Regions from separate parts of the Dehalobacter sp. DCA genome, predicted to be linked through region 1. Evidence: riboswitches for the same ligand, from Rfam matches in the RefSeq annotation. Region 1 holds a riboswitch; the other holds the start of a gene.

Region 1 (11,079 bases):
TGATAGGTTTTTAAAAACCATTTTTAACATTGGAAACATAAAATGGTCTTTATTCAAAGAATATAAATTCCAAACTGCTTCTTGACGTTTTATGAGCAGCCCATTTTCTGAAAGTATTTTTAAATGATATGAAAGGGCTGATTGTGATGTATTAAAGTATTCGGTTAATTCGCATACACATTTTTCTCCATTTTGGAAAAGGTAGAAAAGAATATTAAGCCGGAATTCATCGGATAATGATTTAAAGTAATCTGCATAATTAGAGATTGAAGTATCGATGTTAATGCCTCCTTTTATATCAAATTTGCTTGATATAGTTAATTATATGAACAATGCACTAAGACGTAAAGAAAACTCTCTTCAACCTCTAAAAAAATTTTATGAGCAGTTAATGATTCCATTCATGCATTCATTTCATCCTGAATATATTTCTTTATTTCTTCTTTACTTGGGACTCTGCCCATGGCCTTAACTTTGTTATTAACGACAACGCCAGGAGCCTTCATAACGCCATATTCCATTATCTTTTTCATGTCGCTAACCTTCTCAACCGTAGCCGTTATACCCAGTTCCTTAATTACCTCCTCTGTTGTCTTCTGTAGACCATAGTTTGAACAGCACGATACTAAAATTTTGATATTCATTAACAATCAACCCTTTCATTTTTTATATAGAACTTTAATAATCTCCTAGTGATCGGTACTTCCAACTTTTTAAACAAGAACTATATTGAAGAAGTAACCAATAAATATAATCGTGATTGCCATTATACCTACAAATACAGCGAGTAGTTTCGGCTTTAAAACCTTACGGAGAATGATCATTTCAGGAAGACTTAAAGCTGTTACCGCCATCATAAATGCCAGTGCCGTACCCATGGGCACGCCAACCTTGGTAAGCTCACTCACAATAGGAAGTGTACCTGCCGCATTGGAATAAAGAGGTATACCAATAAGAACAGCAAGTGGAACTGCCAGAGGATTGCTCCTCCCTGCATATTTTGCAAGCCAGTCACCTGGAGCCCAACCGTGTATGGCAGCTCCAATGACCAGACCAATAATAATATAGGGCCAGATTTTTTTAACTAGGTTTAGGTCATAACTCCATGCATCTGTAATCCGCTGCTTCCAGGTAGGCTTTACTATCTCAACATCACCCATCTTAATGTTACATACATCTTCCTCAAGATATTTTTCCATCTTTAGTTTGCCAATAATGGCTCCTGCAACAATCGCTACAGTTAATCCGGTTGCCATGTATAACAAGGCGATCTTCCAACCGAACAAACTCCAAAGCATAACAACAGCAACTTCATTTATCATCGGTGAAGCAATAAGAAATGAGAATGTTACGCCTAAGGGTATTCCTGCTCCTAAAAATCCAATAAAGACGGGAACAGCCGAACAAGAGCAGAAGGGGGTAACAATACCCAGAAGAGCAGCAAATATGTTGCCGATAAAACCTCTGGTTCTTCCGCCTTCCCCTAGAAGTTTCCTTGTCCTCTCTGGAGGGAAAAAACTTCGTATAATTGATACGATAAATATGATAATGATAAGCATCAGGAAGATTATAATCGTATCAGTGAAGAAGAATTCAACAGATTCTTTATAACGTGCTGAATCTAAAAATGCAGGATTTTGGCCCAATAAGTCCAAAATCCATCTTAAAAATGTCGTAAGTATATAGCCTAAAATATTTGCTATCCAACCAACTGCTGAAAACACGTATTTCACACCTTTCATATTCGCATTTTAAATTACTGTTCATTGCTGCTATCAATACCCGTCAAAGCCCTAAATATCTCAGATCGGTGAGAGCAATGTGTGGAAAGAATAAGCAGACTAACTTAGTTTATGGGTACTTGCATATCAAATAAATTTGTTGAATATATCAAATTTATTTGATATATTCATTGTATGCTAGTCATAACCGCATGTCAATACATCAAAAAAACTTGATATATATTTATTGTGGCTCAACCAAGAATCTAACTGTTCAAGGTTTTCAAAATCATTATCGATATGATAGATAGAATTTATAATGGATGAAAATAGATTTGTGGTGACAATAAAATTCATGGCAATATGAGTGGTTTAAAGGATGATGCCAAAATCAATGCATGGATATACCGGATAACCCGAAATACAATTGTTGACTACTACCGAAAGCAAAACAAGTCCATCGCATTAATGAAGTTTACGGAGAATTTAACCAATGTGGAGGACGAAGATTTGTCAGCAAGTGGGGAAATTGCATCATGTTTAAAGACAATGATAGAGCATTTACCTGAAAAGTATAAAGAAGCAATTATGTTAACGGAATTTTATGAACTAACGCAGAAGGAGTTAAGCGAAAGGCTTGGCCTTTCCCTGTCGGGAGCAAAATCCAAAGTACAACGGGCAAGGGGACTGCTTAAAGAAATGCTTTTAGGTTGTTGCCATCTTGAATTCGACCGATTGGGAAATATCATTGAGTATTCACACAAGACAAAGGACTGTAAGTTTTGTTAAGCAAAAGGTCATAAATTTGCATCCTTTTTTCATAGACTTCGTCTTTATATATGTAAAGTCTATAGACTAAGAAATATATAAGGAGTGTTTTATAATGGTTGCCGAAAACAATATTTTTGCAGATTGTTCCTGCTGCTCGGATTGTGCAGATGATTCACAGGATACCCAAGCGAATGGTGCAGGTGGCTGCTCCTGTGGTCCCGGCTGCTGTGATGCCACAAAGGATACCAATGCTGAAAAAAGGCTGATCGTTATCGACTTTTTATATCTGGATTTGAGTGTATGTACACGCTGTCAGGGTGCGGATTCAAGCCTTTGTGAAGGTTTGGCTGAAGTTTCAAAGGTACTTGAGGCGACGGGGGTTAATGTTGTTGTTAATAAAATCAATGTCCTCAGTGAAGAAATAGCCATTGCCCACAAGTTTGTTAGTTCACCCACGATTCGTATTAACGGACAGGATATTCAAATGGATGTCAAAGAAAGCCTTTGCGAATCTTGCGGGGATTTATGCGGTGATGAAGTAGAATGCCGTGTCTGGGTTTATCAAGGTAAGGAGTATACTGTGCCTCCAAAAGCGATGATCATGGAAGCAATTCTTAAAGAAGTATATGGAGGAGATAAGGGCAGCAATATCGTGGAACAGGAATATGTCATGCCTGAGAATCTAAAACAGTTTTATGCTGCAATGAAAAGCAATTCTTCTGGCTCAAAAAGCTGCTGCTAATTAACTCTTAAAAGAATCACTTCGGAAAAGAATAACTTATATACTTTTAATGATAACATAAGAGGTTGAGAATTGCTCTCAACCTCTTATGTTATCATTCGAATATTCTAAATCAGTATAGAATCAATTTAATAAAATAAATTTCCCAAAAGGCTCCGAAAAGTCAGGGCACTTTTTTGTTACCTAAAAATATTGAAGAAAAAAGTTGTATTTCCATCGTTAGAAGTACTTGATAAGATAAAAGAAAGGGGGAGCGTCGAAAAATTTAGTATAAAGATTTTATTGCTATATAAAGAAATATTGAAAAATGTATGAAATCGAAAGAATAGAAGTAAGAACCAAAAGTATTTTTTTTATAAATGTTTCTGGTAGAAATTTTTGTAGGTAAGCGCCAAAGTAAGTTCCAATAATTCCACCTACTCCCAACATCAATCCCAAAAGCCAGTCTGGGGAAACAGCGGAACTAGATACCGTCGTAACGGCTAATATTTGATAGTATACTACGCCCGCAATCGAGGTAATAAACGTGCTTGCCAAGGCAGCACCAGCCACAGTGTATATCGGGAGGGCAAACAGAGAAACGCAAACCGGTGAAATAATTGATCCTCCTCCAATCCCATATATTCCACCAATAAGGCCAACTATTAACGCAAGAATAAAAACGGGTATCGTCTTAAATGAATAGGTTTCTCCCCAAAACTCATATTCGACTTTCAAAAATGAAAGATATTTTGTCTTGACCACAGCTTCAGCAGGCAGCCCGGCAGTCAGACGGTTTTGATTCGCTTCTTTTCTTAGGACAACTTGTTCCGCAAATTTTTTGTTTAAGAGCGCGTTCTGCTCCTTAGTCTTTTTGTTCCAGCCAAAGATGTCCGAAAGAAGACGATAGGATAAGTATAAAAGCACAATTCCTACGAACAGTTTGAAGGCTTTAGGATTGGTAAGATAATGTATTCTGATCCAGGCGCCAACAAAAACGCCTGGAAGGGTGCCAATAGAGATGATACCTGTCAAAGCCCAGGCCATTCGTTTTTCTTTTATGTACCGATATAAGCCGCCGGGAGCAGCTATGACATTGTAAATTAAATTTGTGGGGCTAACAGCAGGACTATTAAAATGCAAAACACTAACCTGGAAAGGCAGTAACAGGAATGCGCCGGTAATCCCCGCAGAAGCAGAAATCGAAGATACGATCATAGCGACCAACGGCGGTATCAGCGGAAACACATCGACACCGGATACCGGGAAATGCATAATATCAATCTCCTTTTATCAGTCAGAGCATAAAATGCTCATTATTTACTCTTTTGAATTAATGTTGCGCTAATCTTAATTAAAACGATGCGCAGGCTCCCTGTTCATTAAAAAAACCTTGTTCTCAGGAATACGAAGCCATAGTTTTTGACCAATAGTATTTTTTAAACGCAGAAAGTCGTTGTTGGAGATTTCGGCCTGCAAAGATTTTCCCTGACAATTCACGATCACGGTGGTGGAAATAACGCCTTCAATCACTTCTGTTGCCTGGCATTCGAAGGTGTTGGATTCTTTGGTATTCTCCAGTGACAATATCAAATCATGTGACCGTACTCCCGCCATCATCTTTGATTGAAGTTCGGTATTGCTTTTTGATGTTTTCAAACATAAACTTCCGGATTTAATCAGCAGCGATCCGCCATCCTCACCGCTAACCTCTGCCTCAAAAAAATTTTTGCAGCCGGTGATCCTGGCAGCAGATACGGTCGCTGGATAACGGATGATCTCTTCCTTTTCCCCAATTTGCACAGATTTCCCCTTATCTAAGACCAAAATCCTGTCGCAAAGTCGGTAGGCTTCTTCAATATTATGCGTAACCAATAGAACAACACCATGATAGTTCTTTTTAATAATACTCAGTAATTCTTTTTCCAGTATTTGCTTTACATGGCTGTCCAAGGCTGAAAAAGGTTCGTCTAAAAGCAATAATTCCGGTTCGGTAATCAAGGTCCTGGCTAAAGCAACACGCTGCTGCTGCCCCCCTGATAATTGAGAAGGGTATTGGTTTTCGTGACCGTTCAGCTGCATTTTCTGGATCATCTCACTGACTTTCTCATGGTATTTGGCTTTATCTAGGTGCTGTATACCATAGGCAATGTTTTTATAAACAGTCAGGTGAGGAAATAAGGCATAATTCTGAAATACATAACCAATATTTCTATGCCGGGGAAGCACATTGACTTTTGTTCCTGAATTGAACAACTCTTTTCCGTTGAGCTTTATTGTTCCTTTGTCCGGGTGATAGAGCCCTGCGATACATTTTAAAGTCAGACTTTTGCCGCAGCCGGATGAACCGAGAATTCCCAAAACGCCTTTGCCGCTGGCAAAAGATGATTGCAGCGTAAAATTACCCAGTGTTTTCTCAATGGATACTTCGAGCATTTTTCCTCACCCCTTCTTCATCTTTTTTTCCAGCCGATTGACAATATACAAAACCGCAACGGCAACACTTGTCATGATCAGAACGAGAAAATTGGCCATATTATAATTACCGGCCTGCAAAGAGTCATAAATGGCAATTGGCATGGTGAGAGTTTTACCAGGTATGCTACCGGCAACCATTAATGTTGCGCCAAAATCCCCCAAAGCTCTGGCAAAGGACATGGTGATGCCGGAGATAATACCTCTCCAGGCAATCGGGATCATAATGGTCACAAATATATTGAATTCAGTTCTTCCCAAAAGTCTGGCCGCATTCAGGTAATCCTCGTTGATTTCGGAAAGAGCGGCCTTGGATGCTTTGATCAGATACGGAATGGACACGACAGTGGCGGCAATAACTGCCCCTGTCATTGTAAATACAATCATGATGTTGAACTGTTCTTCCAGAAATTTACCTACCCAGGAATTACGGCCCAGTAAGACCAGCAGATAATAGCCCAGGACTGTTGGCGGCAAGACAATGGGAAGGTTTGTCAGCGTATCGATAAAATCGCATAATTTTCCTTGGCGGCGGCTTAATAGATAGGCTAGCGGCAAACCACAAACAACTCCGATAAAAGTTGCGGTAAACGCCACCCGTAAGGACAAAAAAAGAGGGAAAAGGTCGATGTTCTCCATGTTTTTTACACTTCACCCGGCAGGACAAAACCATATTTTTTCATAATATTCCTGCCTTGCTCCCCGTTAACAAATTTTATAAAATCTCTAGCTACTTGCTCGTGTTGCGTCGTCTTAACGATGGCTATGGCTTGTTTCAAAGGGTTATGCAGTTTATCATCAAAGAGCAGGAAGTTGACATCATCTTTATTAACCACTGAAAGGGAGATAAAAGCTGCCTCAACATTGCCCGACTTTAAGAGTGTCAAGGTATCCTGAATATCTTTGCCATAGACCAATCTGTCTTTGAGCTGATCCCACAAACCCATGGATACCAGTGCTTCTTTGGCGGCCAAACCATAGGGGGCGTGATCTGGATTGGCGATGGCAATTTTCTTGAATTTCGGATTTAATAAATAGCTTGCTTCTTTAACCTGAAGTGGGCTGTTTAGGAGTGTTGCCACACCCACGCGACCAATGGCGTACAATTCTTTACTGTCGGCGATGATTCTGTCCTGAGCAATCAGGTCATCGACAAACTTGATATTGGCCGAGGCATAAACATCATATGGCGCACCATTGGCAATCTGTTCTCTGGCTGTCCCCGAAGATGAGTAGGTGATTTCAACTTCATTTCCGGTGGCTTTTTCGTACAATTCTCCTATTTCTTTAAAGGCAAGAGATAAATCAGCGGCAGCGGCAACGGTGATTTTCACGCCAGTTTTAGCAACCGTTTGATCAGCGGTATCCTTCGCTGTAGAAGTTGATGCCTTACATCCTGTCAGCGCAGCCATAAAAACGAATAATACTAAAATTCCAGCTATATATTTTCTATTCATAATTTTTCTCCTCGTATGCCTTATTGCTATTTGCGTTACCTAAGTATTGACATTAAAAAAACGCATCAAACGAGTGTGCGCTACGGCATGCTAAATAAGCATCGATCGCCACCTCCTTTTCATAGTGAAGGCATATTCGTTTCCAAATACACCCCGAGGGCTGTAAAGCCCTGGCCGGCTGCCAAAAAATAATTAGGCATTCCCGCTCGGAGATAATAATATTCAGTTCCGTTATGTTTCATTTCGTACATATTCGCACTTGAAATAAAATAAAATGTGCGATATAATACGAAACATAACATAGATGCATAATATATATGTTCTATATCTCAGATTATATTATTTGGAACAGTAAGTCAATATAGTAATAATTGGTATATAGCATTTTATTGAATTTCGCACATTGATCTAATGTTTAGGAGGATGCATATGACGGAAAAAAAGGCGCTTTCCACCCAAGATGTGGCTGCCATGCTGCATGTCAGCAAAAGTACGATTTATGACCTGATTAGAAAAGGCGAAATCAGCTCTTATAAAGTAGGAAGAAAGGTTCGTTTTACAGAAAATGACGTGCAGGATTATATATCCCGTTCTAAGAAAAGCCAATCTGCCCTTAATTCATCAGCAAATAACTTAGCCGACTTCAGCCTGCTCGGCAACGAAAAAAAACAAGAGGGTTTTATTATATGCGGTCAGGATTTGATTCTTGATATTCTTTCCAATTATATGAGACTGCACAATATTCCCGCCCTAAGGGCGTATATAGGAAGTTATGACAGTTTAGTTTCCCTATACAGAAATAAGATTAACGTTGCTTCCACACATTTGTGGGACAGTGATACAGATCAGTATAATGTACCCTATGTCAGAAGACTGCTTCCTGGTGTTCCTACTGTGATTATTCACCTTACATGCCGTATACAAGGATTGTATGTGGCCAAAGGCAATCCAAAAGGGATTATGACATGGGCAGATTTTGGAAGAGATGACATTACAATGATTAACAGGGAATATGGAGCTGGTTCAAGAGTCCTTTTGGATGAAAACTTAAAACTCCTTGGGATATATGGAAGTGCAATTAAAGGTTATAAGAAAGAAAACCAGTCACACTTAGCAGTTGCCAGCGCCATAAGCAGCGGACAAGCTGATGTGGCAGTGGGCAACGAAAAGATGGCGAGACAAGTTGATAATATTGATTTCATTCCTCTTAAGAAAGAACGCTATGATTTAGTTGTAAAAAAAGAAGATTTTCAATCGCCTGAAGTCCAAACAATGCTAAATATCATCCGTTCTGCAGCTTTCAAAAATGAATTTGCAAATATTGGTGGTTACGATACAAGCGACATGGGTAAAATCGTTGCAGAAATATAACGTGACATAGTAGCAATAACATTTCATTTCCCAAAAGTAGGCTGAGATGCGCAAAATGAAAGTAAATTCTTCCCATTATTGTGCTAAGAAAATAATTATGCTAATATAGAAATCAGTAAGGCAAAACCTTACTTGCGATGGGGCTCGCATATGCTATGGCTAATGGCTCCTACCTTTCAATTATGCAAGGTAGGAGCTTATTTTATTTATTTAAGGGGAGGGTGTAAGTATTAGTGGATCAGACTTTTTTAATTGCGACAGTATGGATTTTTTTAGCCTTTATGGCTAGTCTTATCTCAATTCGTCTAGGGATCTCTTTAGCTTTAATCGAAATCATAGTTGGCGTAGTTGCGGGGAATGTAATACACCTCCAGATTACCGACTGGGTAAATTTCCTGGCCAGCCTTGGAGCCGTCATTCTTACCTTTCTGGCAGGGGCTGAGATTGACCCTGCCAGCCTAAAGAAAAATCTCAAACAAAGTGTTGTTATTGGTTTCCTATCCCCTGTGTGCCTTGTGTTTGTGGAATGCTTGTAGCGTATTATTTGCTTGGTTGGGATGTAAATGCCTCGAAAATTACAGGTATTGCTTTATCTACTACTTCAGTTGCTGTTGTCTACGCCGTGATGGTCGAAAGTAGACTCAGTTCTACTTCTTTCGGGCAATCGATCCTGGCGGCTTGTTTTATTACCGACTTAGGAACGGTTCTGGCGTTAGGCCTTCTTTTCACAGGCTTTTCTTATAAATTGTTGATTTTTGCAGGAGCAGTCATTGTGGTATGTTTTGCCGGAATCCCGCTGGCCAAACGGATTTTTGAAAGATACAGCGGGAAAGTCAGTGAACCGGAGATTAAGTTTGTCTTGCTTATCCTTGTATTATTGGGTTACCTTGCGGTCTATTCCGGCAGCGAAGCGGTACTACCCGCTTACATTATCGGTCTGGCTATGGCAGGATTTTTCCTACAATATAAAGAGACACTCCATAAGATGCGGGCTATTGCCTTTGTCGCATTTACGCCGTTTTATTTTATCAAAGCAGGCTCTCTTGTTTCTTTAAAAACTCTTACTGTAACATTCTCGCTGATAGTAATCCTATTACTTGTCAAAGTTGGTGCTAAGTTCATCGGAGTACTTCCGGCAACCAAGTTCTTCAATTTCAAAAGGAGGGAAGGGATTTATACCACCCTTCTAATGAGTACAGGACTGACCTTCGGAACGATTTCTGCTTTATACGGTATAACAAACAAATATATTAATAGTTCTCAATATAGCGTGATTGTAACAGTCGTTATTCTAAGCGCTGTTATTCCGACCCTGATTGCCCAAAAATTCTTCTTCCCTAAAAAAGTTTTACAAGAACAAGTTTTACAAGGGGGACATGACGATGGAAGTAGATAAGATTCTTGTGTGTTATGAATTTTTACCAAGTGAGTTAAGCCGTACTTAGTATTATATAAACAATTTTAAAAATGGGAAAACATATTGACTAATATCGATATATTGTACATAATATAACATATCGACAAAAATAGATATGAGGTGGAAGAATTGGAGAGCAGGTATGAGAAAAATGCAAAGGTGTTTAAAGCACTCTGTGATCCAAACCGATTAATGATCATTGAGATGCTGCGAAGTGGAGAGAAATGTGCCTGTAAAATATTGGAGGAACTTAATATCGGGCAATCAACCTTGTCACATCATATGAAAATACTATGTGAATCAGGGCTTGTTGGTAGTCATCGTGTCGGAAAATGGACGCACTATTCACTAAATAAAGAGGGCTGTGAAACAGCAAAAAATCTATTAACTGAAATTACAACAGTAAAAGATAAGTGTGAGCTTAGCTGTTAAAGGAGGAGGTCTTAGGTGGTGAAGAAGATTGACACGACCCTAGCTGTCTTAGGTGGCGGTCCTGCCGGTTATGTCGCAGCTATACGGGCTGCCCAGCTCGGGGCAGATGTTGTTCTTATTGAAAATAAAGAGCTTGGTGGGGTATGCATGAATAGAGGATGTATTCCTACAAAAGCCCTGCTCAGGACTTCAGAGATTGTCTCAATCTTAAAGAAATCCAAAGAATTTGGAATTGAAGACAAAGGTATTAACATAAAATGGGATGTCAGCAATGAGCGAAAAAACCGTGTGGTTAAGAGTTTGGGTTTAGGTTTGGACCAATTGTTGCCCAAGTCAGGAGTCACTGTGCTCAAAGGCAGAGGTACAATCCAAAATCCAAAGATGATTTCTGTATGGACACAGGAAGAAGAAATAGAAGTTCATTGCGCCAAGATGATTATTACCACAGGGGCTAGACCATTAGTTCCTGATATAGAAAATATTCACAGCGAGGGTGTTTTAACAAGTAACGAGGCACTGCATTTGGAAAAGGTTCCCGAAAGTATGGTTATTATTGGGGCAGGCGTTATCGGCTTGGAATTTGCCACAATGTTTAGCGCTGTGGGCAGCAAGGTAACCATTCTTGAAATGATGGATCGAATACTTCCTATTGAAGATACTGAGATAGCCACTGAATTATTGAAAATTATGAAAAGACAAGGAATTTCCTTTAAG
Region 2 (11,079 bases), 1.5 Mb from region 1:
GACCTCGATGAATGTATAATCGGCCTGGCCGGCTTTGATCATTTCCAGGATTCTTTTGGCGTTGGCAAGTCCGTGGGCAATCCCCGCTTTTACTTCCGTTCCGGCAAGATCAACCGAAGCTTCTTTTACGCCGACCATTCCGCGCACGGCTGTAAAGTTTAAGTCAGTCAGGGTTCTACCTGTAACAACTTCATATACGGTACGCAGGGCTGCTTCCATAACCCCGCCGGTTGCTCCGAAAATAGCGGCTGCACCTGTTGATATGCCGAGGGGCGAATCAAATTCAGCTTCAGGGAGCATCCGGAAATCAATTCCCTCGTGCTGCAGCATTCTGCCAAGTTCGCGGGTCGTGAGGACGATATCTACATCCTGGCTGCCGCTTGCATTCATTTCCGGGCGCTCGGCTTCAAATTTTTTAGCGGTACAGGGCATTACGGAAACGACAATGATATCCTTGGCTTCAAGGCCGCTGGTCTGAGCATAGTACGTTTTGGCCAGGGCCCCAAACATTTGCTGGGGAGATTTGCAGGTCGACAGATGCGGAATTAATTCCGGATAGTAATGTTCCATATATTTGATCCAGCCGGGACTGCAGGAAGTAATCATCGGCAGGACACCGCCGTTTGCTATCCGGTCCAGTAATTCATGGCCTTCTTCCATGATGGTCAGATCTGCTGAGAAGTCTGTATCAAAAACCCGGTCAAATCCCAGACTGCGCAAAGCAGAAACGAGTTTTCCTGTCGCGATTTCGCCTGATGGGAATCCAAATTCCTCGGCTAGGGATACCCGGACGGCCGGAGCGACCTGAACGACGACATGTTTTTGGGGATCGGCGAGAGCTTCCCAGACGCGGTCTGTATCATCTCTTTCATGAATTGCACCTACCGGACAAACCAAAGCACACTGTCCGCACAGCACACAGGCGACATCAGCCAACTGTTTGCCGTATTCCGGTGAAATGCTGATTTCCGTACTGCGGTTATGACTATAGAGGATTCCAACGTTCTGAATATAGTGGCAGGCTTCCGCGCATCGGCCACATTTGATGCATTTATCCGGATTTCTGACCAGCGAGGGAGTTGAGAAATCCTGAGAGAAACTGTGTTTTCTTTTTTCTCCTTGGATATCCCTGACTCCGAATTTGGCGGCGATTTGTCTGAGCTCACAGTTGCCGTTGCGGATACAGGTCAGACATTCCTGCGGATGGTCAGCAAAAATTAATTCCAGAATCGTGCGGACGGTCTCTCTGACTCTCGGAGAATTCGTCGTGATGTTCATTCCGGCTGTTACCCTAGTGGAACAGGAAGGCACAAGGTTTTTTACGCCTTCTATCTCGACCACACAAATCCGGCAATTTGCCTTGACGCGCTGATCAGGATGATGGCAAAGGGTTGGAAGATCAATGCCCTGTTGTCTGGCTGCCTCTAAAATAGTGATTTCAGGTGCAACTGCCGTTACCTTACCGTTTAGCGTAATATTGATGGTTTGCATCAGGCGGTCTCCTCCTCAATGAATGATGGTTTGTTATCACGGCAGGAAGCAAGATATTCATCCCGGTAATAGGCCAGGGAGGAACGAAGGCTGTTGCCGGCTGCTTGGCCGAGACCGCAGAAGGAAGCTTCCTGAATCGCCCGGGTATACCGCTCCAGCGTGCTAACATCCTGACGCACGGCTTCTCCGGCGAGCAGCCTGTCAAGGATCAGATTGGCCTGACGCAGACCTTCCCGGCAGGGCGTGCATTTACCGCAACTTTCATGCAGAAAGAAGCGCAGCCGGTTTTGAACGTTTGACAAGATCGAACGGGTGTCGTCCAAAACAAAGATAGCCCCTGATCCGATCGTAATCCCGGTTTTGGCACAGGCCAGATATTCCAGCGGGGTAAAAAGCATTTCCGGCGGTATCAGAACGCCGGAAGCGCCGCCAATGTTTACCGCTTTTATGGCTTTTCCGGTCTTTGCTCCGCCGCCATATTCGTTGATAATTTGAGCGAAGGTCATTCCGAATGGTACTTCAAATAAACCACGGTTTTGGACATCGCCGGAAAGCGAGATCAACTTGGTTCCGGGACTGTCCGGTGTACCAAAAGAACGGTACCAGGATGCACTTTTTTCAATGATTTTAGGGATATTTGCAAGCGTTTCAACATTGTTGATCAACGTGGGTTTTTGCCAGAGACCGGCTTGGGTCGGGTAAGGGGGTTTCAGACGCGGACGGCCTTTTTTGCCCTCGATGGAGGAAATTAACGCGGTTTCCTCACCGCAAAGATAGCTTCCGGCACCGGAAAATAGCTTTAAAGACAAGCTGAAACCGCTGCCAAGAATATTGTCTCCAAGGAACCCGCGGCGCTCGGCTTCTTCAATGCTTTCGTGCAGGATTTTCTGTGCTTCAGGATACTCGTGCCGCACGTAGATATAACCTTCGGAAGCTCCGGCCATAAACGCCGCGATGGTGATGCCTTCCAACAGTTGGAAAGGGATATGGGTCATAATGAACCGGTCCTTAAAGGTGCCTGGTTCACCTTCGTCGGCATTGCAAATGATATAACGCAGTTTTTCCGTGTTGGCTCGAAGCATTTTTATTTTTTCAGCAGTAGGGAAAGCAGCTCCGCCCCTGCCGCGCAGTCCGGCATCCAATATTTCTTTCAGGGAAGTTTCAGGACCCTGGGCCAGGGCTTTGGCTAACGCGGAATATCCACCGTTTTGACAATGATGGTCCAAGTCGACATGCCTGCCCGGAGAAATATTAAAAATCTGATCGTCATCAAGCATTTTGTTCATCCTGATATTCCTTTCTTAAGTCACGGATAATGGCGACCGCAGCTTCCGGAGTCAGGTCACCATAGACCGCATCATCAATTTTGATGGCCGGAGACATATAGCAGGCACCAAGGCAATTGACGCTTTCCAGAGAAAAAAGCCCGTCTGCTGTTGTCTGTCCGATCTTAATACCGAGTTCCTGTTTAATTGCAGCGAGGATGGAAGCTTTGTTAGCATTTTCACAGGGCGCGTTCGTACATATCCGGATAATGTGTATGCCCCGTGGTTTCAGGGAGATCTCACTATAGAAAGATGCCGTAGAATAAACTCTGCTTCGGGAGATATTCATTTCCCGGGAAATTTCATTTACGGCTTCTTCACTCAGATGATTCTGGGGGTCGGCATCCTGAACGGCTAAAATTACTTGAAGCAACAAGGCTTCTTTTTTCCCAAACCAGTTGACAACTTCTTTGATTGCCGTCATTTGATCACACTGCCTTTCTGTAACCTTTCTGAAGGAAAGTTTACCTGTGCTTGCTTCAGTGTAATATGGGGCAAAATGTAAATCAAGAATAGTTATTTATTTGACAAAATAACAGAATAACAATGCAAAATAATAGACATTGCTAGCAAAGTTATAAATATATTTAACAATGCTGTTAATTATTTAACAATAAATAAGAAATCTTCCGGTTCAGTTTTAACAGGGAGATTATCAGGGCTATTTGTTGTTTTTCTTGAATTGATTATTCTATTTATATATGCCTATTTGTTCGCCTAATTGTTGATTGCTTTATGATCTATTCAACAATAATTGCTGTTTATGGTTTTTCTTTCAGAGACTCTTCCCTCAGCGACTTTTCCTGAAGGTTGTACCCGAGCACCATCAGACAGTCAATCATATGGGTATTTTCCACAATGATATCTTCCGGCATCATCAGTTCGACCGGAGAGAAATTCCATAAGGCTTTAACGCCTAAATCAGTAACCAACCTGGCGACCTCACCGGCACAATTTTCCGGCACGGTCAAAACCGCAATATCCACAGGGTTTTTGCTCAAAAAATCTGGCAGGTTATCCACGGGCTGGACCTCAACGTTTCTGATTTTTTCGCCGATCAGTTCAGGCTTGACATCAAAGATCCCGGCAAGTTTAAACCCGCTTTTTTCAAAATTCGCGTGTTTGGCCAAAGCATGACCCAAACTTCCGGCCCCTATAATGATCATGGTATGAGAATGCTGTAGTCCAAGCAGTTTGTGTATTTCCTGATGCAGAAAACCAACATCATAACCATATCCCTGTAAGCCGTTGCCGCCAAAACAGAAAAAGTCCTGTCTTACCTGAGAAGAGGTCAGACCCATTCGGTTGCCCAAATCTTTAGAGGAAATCCTGCTGATTCCCAATTGCAGCAGTGTTGAAAGATACCGGTAATATCTGGGCAAACGTTTTACAACCTGACTGGATAGTTTCTTTTCGTCCATCGACAGTTTCACCTCAAAATTGAATAATACGCAGTATAGTATATCATAATTTCGAAGTCTCGGGATGGGAACCGATAATTTTTTAGTCTGAGAATTGCTGGATAATCTGTCTATTCCAGCTAATTTCTAAATCTGGAGGCAATAGATGAACAACAAATTCCTGTTTTGAAAACTTTTATGACTCAATTTTTAACAAATGATATCATTGCTTAACAAAACGAAAAAATGCTTGGTGATAACATGATGGGCATTTCTCAAGGCTTGCAGGGTTATTAACGCTGTTAAACGAAGTAAATTTGAAACGGGCACATATTTAGCATTGATTATTGAATAAGGAACGAGTAAGATAAGTATAATCTTATCCTACCATGCCATTACCGTTGGGTGTGTTCCTTCCCTTTATATAACCCTACTAGGAGTGTTCACCTAGTAGGGTACCCCCTTCAATTGCTGAAGCGAATATAAGCAAAGGAGTCGGCGGATCACAACATTAGAATATTTTTCTCCGAGCCTTGGATCCTAAAGTTGCAATGCTGCTATGGATGCAAGGTCTGGACAAAGTCCACGGAGTAGTAGAAGAAATTCTGTTACTTGCTGTATTGCGAAGGAGATGTGAAAAGAATTGGTTTGTTTGCCGAGCCAAAAATCTTTATCCTGCATGTCCGTGCAGGATTTTTGTGATTAATAAGGAGGATATGCATGCAAAAAAATATTTCGTTGGAAGAAGCCCAAAGTTTGATATTTGATTATTGTCCTTTGACCGAAAAGGAGAATAATCATTTAGCGGATACCCTTGGTAGAGTGCTGGCAGAGGATATTGTTGCCAGGGAAAACATTCCGCCGTTTTCGCGTTCACCTTATGACGGTTTTGTTTTCAGGGCCGAAGATACTGCGGGAGCCAGCGAAGCTAATCCGGTCACCTTTGAGGTGATTGAAGAAGTGCCGGCAGGTTATACGGCCCAAAACGCTGTCAGCAAGGGTCAGGCAATTAAAATTTTGACAGGAGCTCCGATCCCTGAAGGCGCGGATGCAGTTGTCAAATTTGAAGAGGTAGAAGTTCAGGGTAGCAAGATATCTGTTTCAAAGGCCTTCATGCACGGTGAAGATATCGTGCCTGCGGGTGAAGATATTGCCGTAGGTGATCTGATAGCGGCTGAGGGAAACGTTGTTACGGCACCGCTGATGGGGCTGATGGCCTCCCTCGGTATTGCGGAAGTACTGGTTTATAAACGTCCAAAAATTGCGATTATCTCTACTGGAGATGAACTGCGTGATGTAACGGAGCCTTTAGCTCCCGGTAAGATCCGAAACAGCAACAGCTATACACTCCAAGGCTATCTCCGTTCACTTGGTGTAGAGCCTGTCGTGATGGGGATCTGCAAAGACAAAAAAGAAGATGTTGCAGCCCTGGTTGAAGAGGCTTGGAAGCAGGCCGAATTGGTACTGACGACCGGAGGCGTATCGGTGGGAGACTATGACGTGATCCGGCATGCAGCCGATTATCTTGGCGCCAAAACACTTTTCTGGAAAATTGAGATTAAACCGGGCTCACCGTGTCTAGCCGCAGTGAAGGACGGGAAGATGCTGATCGGCCTGTCAGGCAATCCGGCCGCAGCAATGGTAACTTTTCAGCTGATGGCTGTCCCCTACATTAAAAAAATGACTGGCAGAAAGGATTATTGTTATCGAAAGATTGAAGTGACCCTGAAGAAGGATTTCCGAAAATCAAGTCCTCGTCGAAGATTTTTACGTGGCAGAATGCTTTACGAGAATGGTATGGTCATCATGGAATCGACCGGAGAACAAGGCAATGGTGTGCTGCGCTCCATGCTCGGCTGTGATATCCTAGCGGAAATTCCGGAAAAGAGCGGACCAGTCAAAGCCGGTGAAAAATTAACCGCTTATATCATTGAATAGAAGCAAAATGAAAAAGTTGGAATTCAATAAGAATGGGAATCAAATAAGAAGCTGTTATAGGATTTTATGGCCTAAGGAGATGAATAAAAGTGAAAAAAATAGCAGTCCAGGATGCAGTCGGCATGACCCTTTGCCACGATATAACGAAAGTGATTCCTGGGGAATTTAAAGGCCCCGCTTTTAAAAGAAATCATGTGATCAAACAGGAAGATATCGAGGAACTGTTGAGTCTTGGTAAAGAGCACATCTACGTCTGGGAAGAAAATGCCGATGAAATCCATGAAGACGATGCGGCGATCAGAATGGCACAAGCTGTCATGGGTCAGAACATCAGTTTTTCGGAACCTCAGGAAGGTAAAACTACGTTGATTTCGACTCAAAAAGGTTTGCTGAGGATCAAAAGCTCATTGCTGCACGAAATCAATTCGATCGAACATGTTACGATACCGTCCCTACCGAATAATTTCAAGGTTGAAGTTAATCAGAAAGTTGCAGCAACCAGGATTATACCGCTTGTTACCAAAGAAGAAAATATTTGCAAAGTAGAAGAATTATGCACCCTTTATGGTCCGGTATTTCATGTTGAGCCGTATATAAAGCTCAGGGTTGGGATTGTAATTACCGGAAGCGAAGTGTATAAGGGAAGGATCAAAGATAAATTTGGGCCTGTGATCAGGAAAAAACTTGAGTATTTTGGCGTGGAAATCATCGGTCAGGAATATTGCCCTGATGAATTGGAATTGATTCAAGCGAAGATCACAGGTTATATGGAGCAAAAAGCCGACATGATTATTATGACCGGGGGGATGTCCGTAGATCCCGATGATCTTACTCCTGGGGCGATCAGGAGTACCGGTGCAGATGTTGTAACATATGGTGTTCCTGTTCAGCCCGGCAATATGTTTATGCTGGCTTATCTGAATGGGATACCTATCTTAGGCGTACCCGGAGCGGCCGCCTATTACAAGACCACTGTCTTGGATGCGGTACTCCCGAAGATCTTTGCTGGAGAGACACTGAACAAAAATGATTTTATCCGCATGGGGGAAGGCGGTTTATGTTTAAACTGCCAGATGTGTCAATATCCAAACTGCTATTTCTGCAGATAAGAATTTTCATTCAGTTTACGGGTATACGAGTGTAAGTGGGGAGTTGGGACAATGATCGATGCATATGGCAGGGATATCAATTATTTAAGAATATCTGTAACGGATTTATGCAATTTAAAATGTACGTACTGTATGCCGGAAAAAGGTATTGAGAAAAAAGAACGCTGCGATATCTTAAGCCTGGAAACTATGGAAAAGATTGCCGAGACAGCCGTTGAACTCGGGATCACCAAGATCAGGCTCACTGGCGGAGAGCCGTTGGTAAGGAGAGGGATCCTGGATTTGGTCCAAAATATTGCCTTGCTGAAAAACAAAGGACTCAAGGAACTAGGACTCACGACCAACGGGCTGCTTCTGAAAAAATATGCGGATGACCTGAAAAAAGCTGGGCTGACGCGGGTAAATATTAGTATTGACAGCATGGATCCGGCCAAATATAAGGAAATTACCCGCTGCGGTAATGTTCAGGATGTTCTGGAAGGGGTCAGGGCGGCAAAAGAAGCAAAACTATTCCCATTAAAGATCAATGTCGTTCTTATTGGCGGATTCAATGACAATGAAATCGAAGATTTTGTCGCGATGACGATGGATGATGATATCGAAGTGCGTTTTATTGAGCTTATGCCGATTGGAGAAGCTGGAGCATGGGGCCGGGAGCATTTCTTGTCCAACGAAGAAATACTGAAAAGAGTGCCGACGTTGATCCCGATGCCATTTAAAGGACATGGCAGCGTCGCACGTCTCTACAAACTTCCGAATAGCAAAGGCAACGTTGGTCTGATCAGCTCGTTAAGCAGTCATTTCTGTAATTATTGTAACCGGATCAGGATTACGCCCGACGGCAAACTGAAACCATGTCTTCATTCCAATATCGAGATCGATATCCGGAATTACGGTGAAAACGGACTTGAGAAGTTTCTGATAGATGGAATCATGGCAAAACCCACCCGTCATTGTATCCAGAACAGTGACTTTGAGCCGGTAATAAGAAATATGCATGAAATAGGCGGGTGAAAAATAACATGAGTGAACTGACACATTTCAATGAAGAGGGACGGGCCAGAATGGTTGACGTAAGCGGGAAGGCTGAAACCACTCGTGTGGCGGTAGCACGCGGCGAGATCCGGATGAAGCCTGAAACCCTGACGCTAGTCAAGGAGGGACTCATGGCTAAAGGGGATGTGCTGGCGGTGTCACAGGTTGCAGGTATCATGGGTGCCAAAAAAACTTCTGATATTATTCCGATGTGCCACCCGCTGCTGTTGTCGGGAATAGATGTTTCTTTTAAAATCAACGACCAGGAAAGCAAGATTGAAATTCAGGTAACAGTTAATAACTCCGGCCAGACCGGCGTCGAAATGGAAGCACTTACGGGAGTTTCTGTCGCAGCGCTTACCATCTATGACATGTGCAAGGCCGCAGAAAAGGATATGGTGATCGGGGATATCTGTCTGATTAGCAAATCCGGCGGCAAAAGCGGCAATTATATCCGAGCGGATAAAACAAAATAAAATATCCGAGGGACTCATAAATAACAAATTACGAACAAGAAATGAACAAGATATCCAGAACAAAAATGACGGACGTACTATTCAAAAAAACTCTTCGGAGAGGTGAAGAACGATGATCACTGTAGGCGTTATCACAGCCAGTGACAAAGGGTCCAGAGGAGAACGCGAGGACTTAAGCGGACAGGTCATTAAAAATATGGTCGAAGAGATCGGCTGGGAAGTTAGAATTCTGGAAATTGTTCCGGATGAACAGAAGATCATTGAAGCCAAGTTAATTGAATATGCCGATGAACATAAAGTTGATGTGATATTGACGACCGGAGGAACCGGGTTCTCACCGAGGGATGTGACCCCGGAAGCTACGCTGGCTGTCGTCGAAAGGCTTACTCCGGGAATTCCCGAGGCGATGAGACTAGAGAGCCTAAAGGTTACACCCAGAGCGATGCTTTCCAGAGCAGCCGCTGGAATCAGAGGCAAAACTGTGATTATCAATTTACCGGGAAGCCCGAAAGGTGTTAAAGAATGTCTGACAGTTGTTCTGCAGTCGTTGGAGCACGGCATAGAAATTTTAAAGGGGACTGCCGGAGAGTGTGCGCAGCCATTTTAACAAAAACGACAGGGAGGAGAACACTGTGAATGATGTTCCAGTCATATGTTTCGTTGCCGCGAAATCAGGCACCGGAAAGACAACTTTCTTGGAAAAACTAATCAGGGAAATGACGGAACGCGGTTTTAGGGTCGGCGTGATCAAGAGTGACGCCCACCGTTTCAATATTGATAAACCAGGTAAAGACAGCTGGCGATTTGCTGAGGCCGGTGCAAGATCTACGGCAATTATCGGGCCCGACCAATATGCTGTCATTCAGAAAACCGAGATGAAGAAAGATATTGAAGATGTGATTGCAATGATTGAAGGCGTCGATATCATCCTGGTCGAAGGGTTCAAAATGTCCCAAAGACCAAGATTTGAAGTTGTAAGAAGAGAGCTCGGCACCGACATCGTTTCTCCGTTGGAGAACTTAATCGGCGTTATCACAGATGTCAATGATCTTGCTGTTTCGGTTCCGGTGATCGATATTAATGATTTTCAGGGTGTCGCGGATCTTATCATTGAAAAGTATCTGTTTAGCAGCATAAAATAAGAATTCAATGTTTAATAAACCTAAAGGAAGGGGTATCCAATATGCCGAAAGTAATTGCTGTCAATATCAGTGAAACAAAAGGGGTTCCGAAACAAGAAATTGAAAAGGGCTATTTTCAAGTAGATCATGGTTTAGTAGGGGATGCGCATGCCGCCAACTGGCACAGACAGGTCAGTTGGCTCGGAACTGAAAGTGTTGAAAAATTAAAACAGGCCGGACTCACCGGGCTGGATAACGGTAGATTTGCGGAAAACCTCACGACCGAAGGCATTATTCTGTATGAGCTTCCCATTGGTACAAAGCTTAAAATCGGTGAGACGCTGATGGAAGTGACCCAGATCGGCAAACAATGCCATAACAGCGGATGCGCCATTAAACGGCTTGCCGGGGACTGCGTGATGCCGCGTGAGGGGATTTTTACCAAAGTCCTGTCTCCGGGATGGATTAAACCGGGGGACAGCATTGAGATCGTGGAACAGTAAACCATATCTTACAAACAAACTAAATGGAAAAGATAGTTGATAAAGTATTTCAACTATCTTTTTTAAATCACCAAAATTCAGAGGGAAAAGACAGTGATGATATCGGGTATCCTTGAACAAGATATTCCTGGCCTTTGGCGACGTACCTCTCTGTCATTTGGCGAATGGAGGCCAACTCTTCCGGCGTAATTTCTCTGATTACCTTCGCGGGAGAACCAAGAATCAGTGAATTTGGAGGAAATATCTTTCTTTCCGGGACCAGGGAGCCTGCGCCCACGATCGAATTTTCGCCAATGACAGATTCGTTCATGATGATGGAGCCCATCCCAATCAGGCAGCCTTTACGAATTGTACAGCTATGGAGGATACACCCATGGCCGACAGTAACCTCATCTTCTACAAGCGTCGGCAGATCAGTATTCACATGGATAACACTTAAGTCCTGGATGTTTGTTCTTTTACCGATGGCAATTGGGGCAATATCTCCGCGTAAAACACAATTGTACCAGATACTTGCGTAGTCTCCAATGGTTACTCTGCCAATGATTTTTGCGCCTTCCGCCATATAGACAGTTTCTGAGACCGAAGGTTTAACGTCTTGATAGGGAATGATCATAAGAATGGTTGCTCCTTGCTTTTTGGCTTTAAAAATATTATAGATTTCAGAACGGCCTTTGTCGA

Evidence for each region. Region 1 has a riboswitch for molybdenum cofactor ahead of modA (molybdate ABC transporter substrate-binding protein). Riboswitches for the same ligand answer to the same signal wherever they lie in the genome.
Region 2: linked by a shared signal. The riboswitch ahead of glp (molybdopterin molybdotransferase MoeA) and the one ahead of modA (molybdate ABC transporter substrate-binding protein) in region 1 are both predicted to bind molybdenum cofactor.

What each region holds. Positions count from the first base shown of each region.
Region 1 is NC_018866.1:144,190-155,268, forward strand. Features, by position in the region: gene DHBDCA_RS14775 (ArsR/SmtB family transcription factor) at 1-315, opposite strand, end outside; gene DHBDCA_RS00730 (thioredoxin family protein) at 402-644, opposite strand; gene DHBDCA_RS00735 (permease) at 714-1,724, opposite strand; gene DHBDCA_RS00740 (sigma-70 family RNA polymerase sigma factor) at 2,073-2,510, shown strand; gene DHBDCA_RS00745 (DUF2703 domain-containing protein) at 2,605-3,234, shown strand; gene DHBDCA_RS00750 (sulfite exporter TauE/SafE family protein) at 3,520-4,488, opposite strand; gene DHBDCA_RS00755 (sulfate/molybdate ABC transporter ATP-binding protein) at 4,564-5,649, opposite strand; gene modB (molybdate ABC transporter permease subunit) at 5,656-6,327, opposite strand; gene modA (molybdate ABC transporter substrate-binding protein) at 6,333-7,145, opposite strand; molybdenum cofactor riboswitch at 7,242-7,369, opposite strand; gene DHBDCA_RS00770 (substrate-binding domain-containing protein) at 7,575-8,516, shown strand; partial or broken gene DHBDCA_RS00775 (cation:proton antiporter) at 8,798-9,912, shown strand; gene DHBDCA_RS00780 (ArsR/SmtB family transcription factor) at 10,063-10,365, shown strand; gene lpdA (dihydrolipoyl dehydrogenase) at 10,384-11,079, shown strand, end outside.
Region 2 is NC_018866.1:1,637,534-1,648,612, reverse strand. Features, by position in the region: gene DHBDCA_RS07945 (NADH-dependent [FeFe] hydrogenase, group A6) at 1-1,491, opposite strand, end outside; gene DHBDCA_RS07940 (complex I 51 kDa subunit family protein) at 1,491-2,777, opposite strand; gene DHBDCA_RS07935 (NADH-quinone oxidoreductase subunit NuoE family protein) at 2,761-3,240, opposite strand; gene DHBDCA_RS07930 (redox-sensing transcriptional repressor Rex) at 3,578-4,237, opposite strand; molybdenum cofactor riboswitch at 4,729-4,863, shown strand; gene glp (molybdopterin molybdotransferase MoeA) at 4,937-6,154, shown strand; gene DHBDCA_RS07920 (molybdopterin-binding protein) at 6,244-7,263, shown strand; gene moaA (GTP 3',8-cyclase MoaA) at 7,315-8,277, shown strand; gene moaC (cyclic pyranopterin monophosphate synthase MoaC) at 8,286-8,774, shown strand; gene DHBDCA_RS07905 (MogA/MoaB family molybdenum cofactor biosynthesis protein) at 8,887-9,381, shown strand; gene mobB (molybdopterin-guanine dinucleotide biosynthesis protein B) at 9,407-9,916, shown strand; gene DHBDCA_RS07895 (MOSC domain-containing protein) at 9,958-10,398, shown strand; gene DHBDCA_RS07890 (gamma carbonic anhydrase family protein) at 10,466-11,014, opposite strand.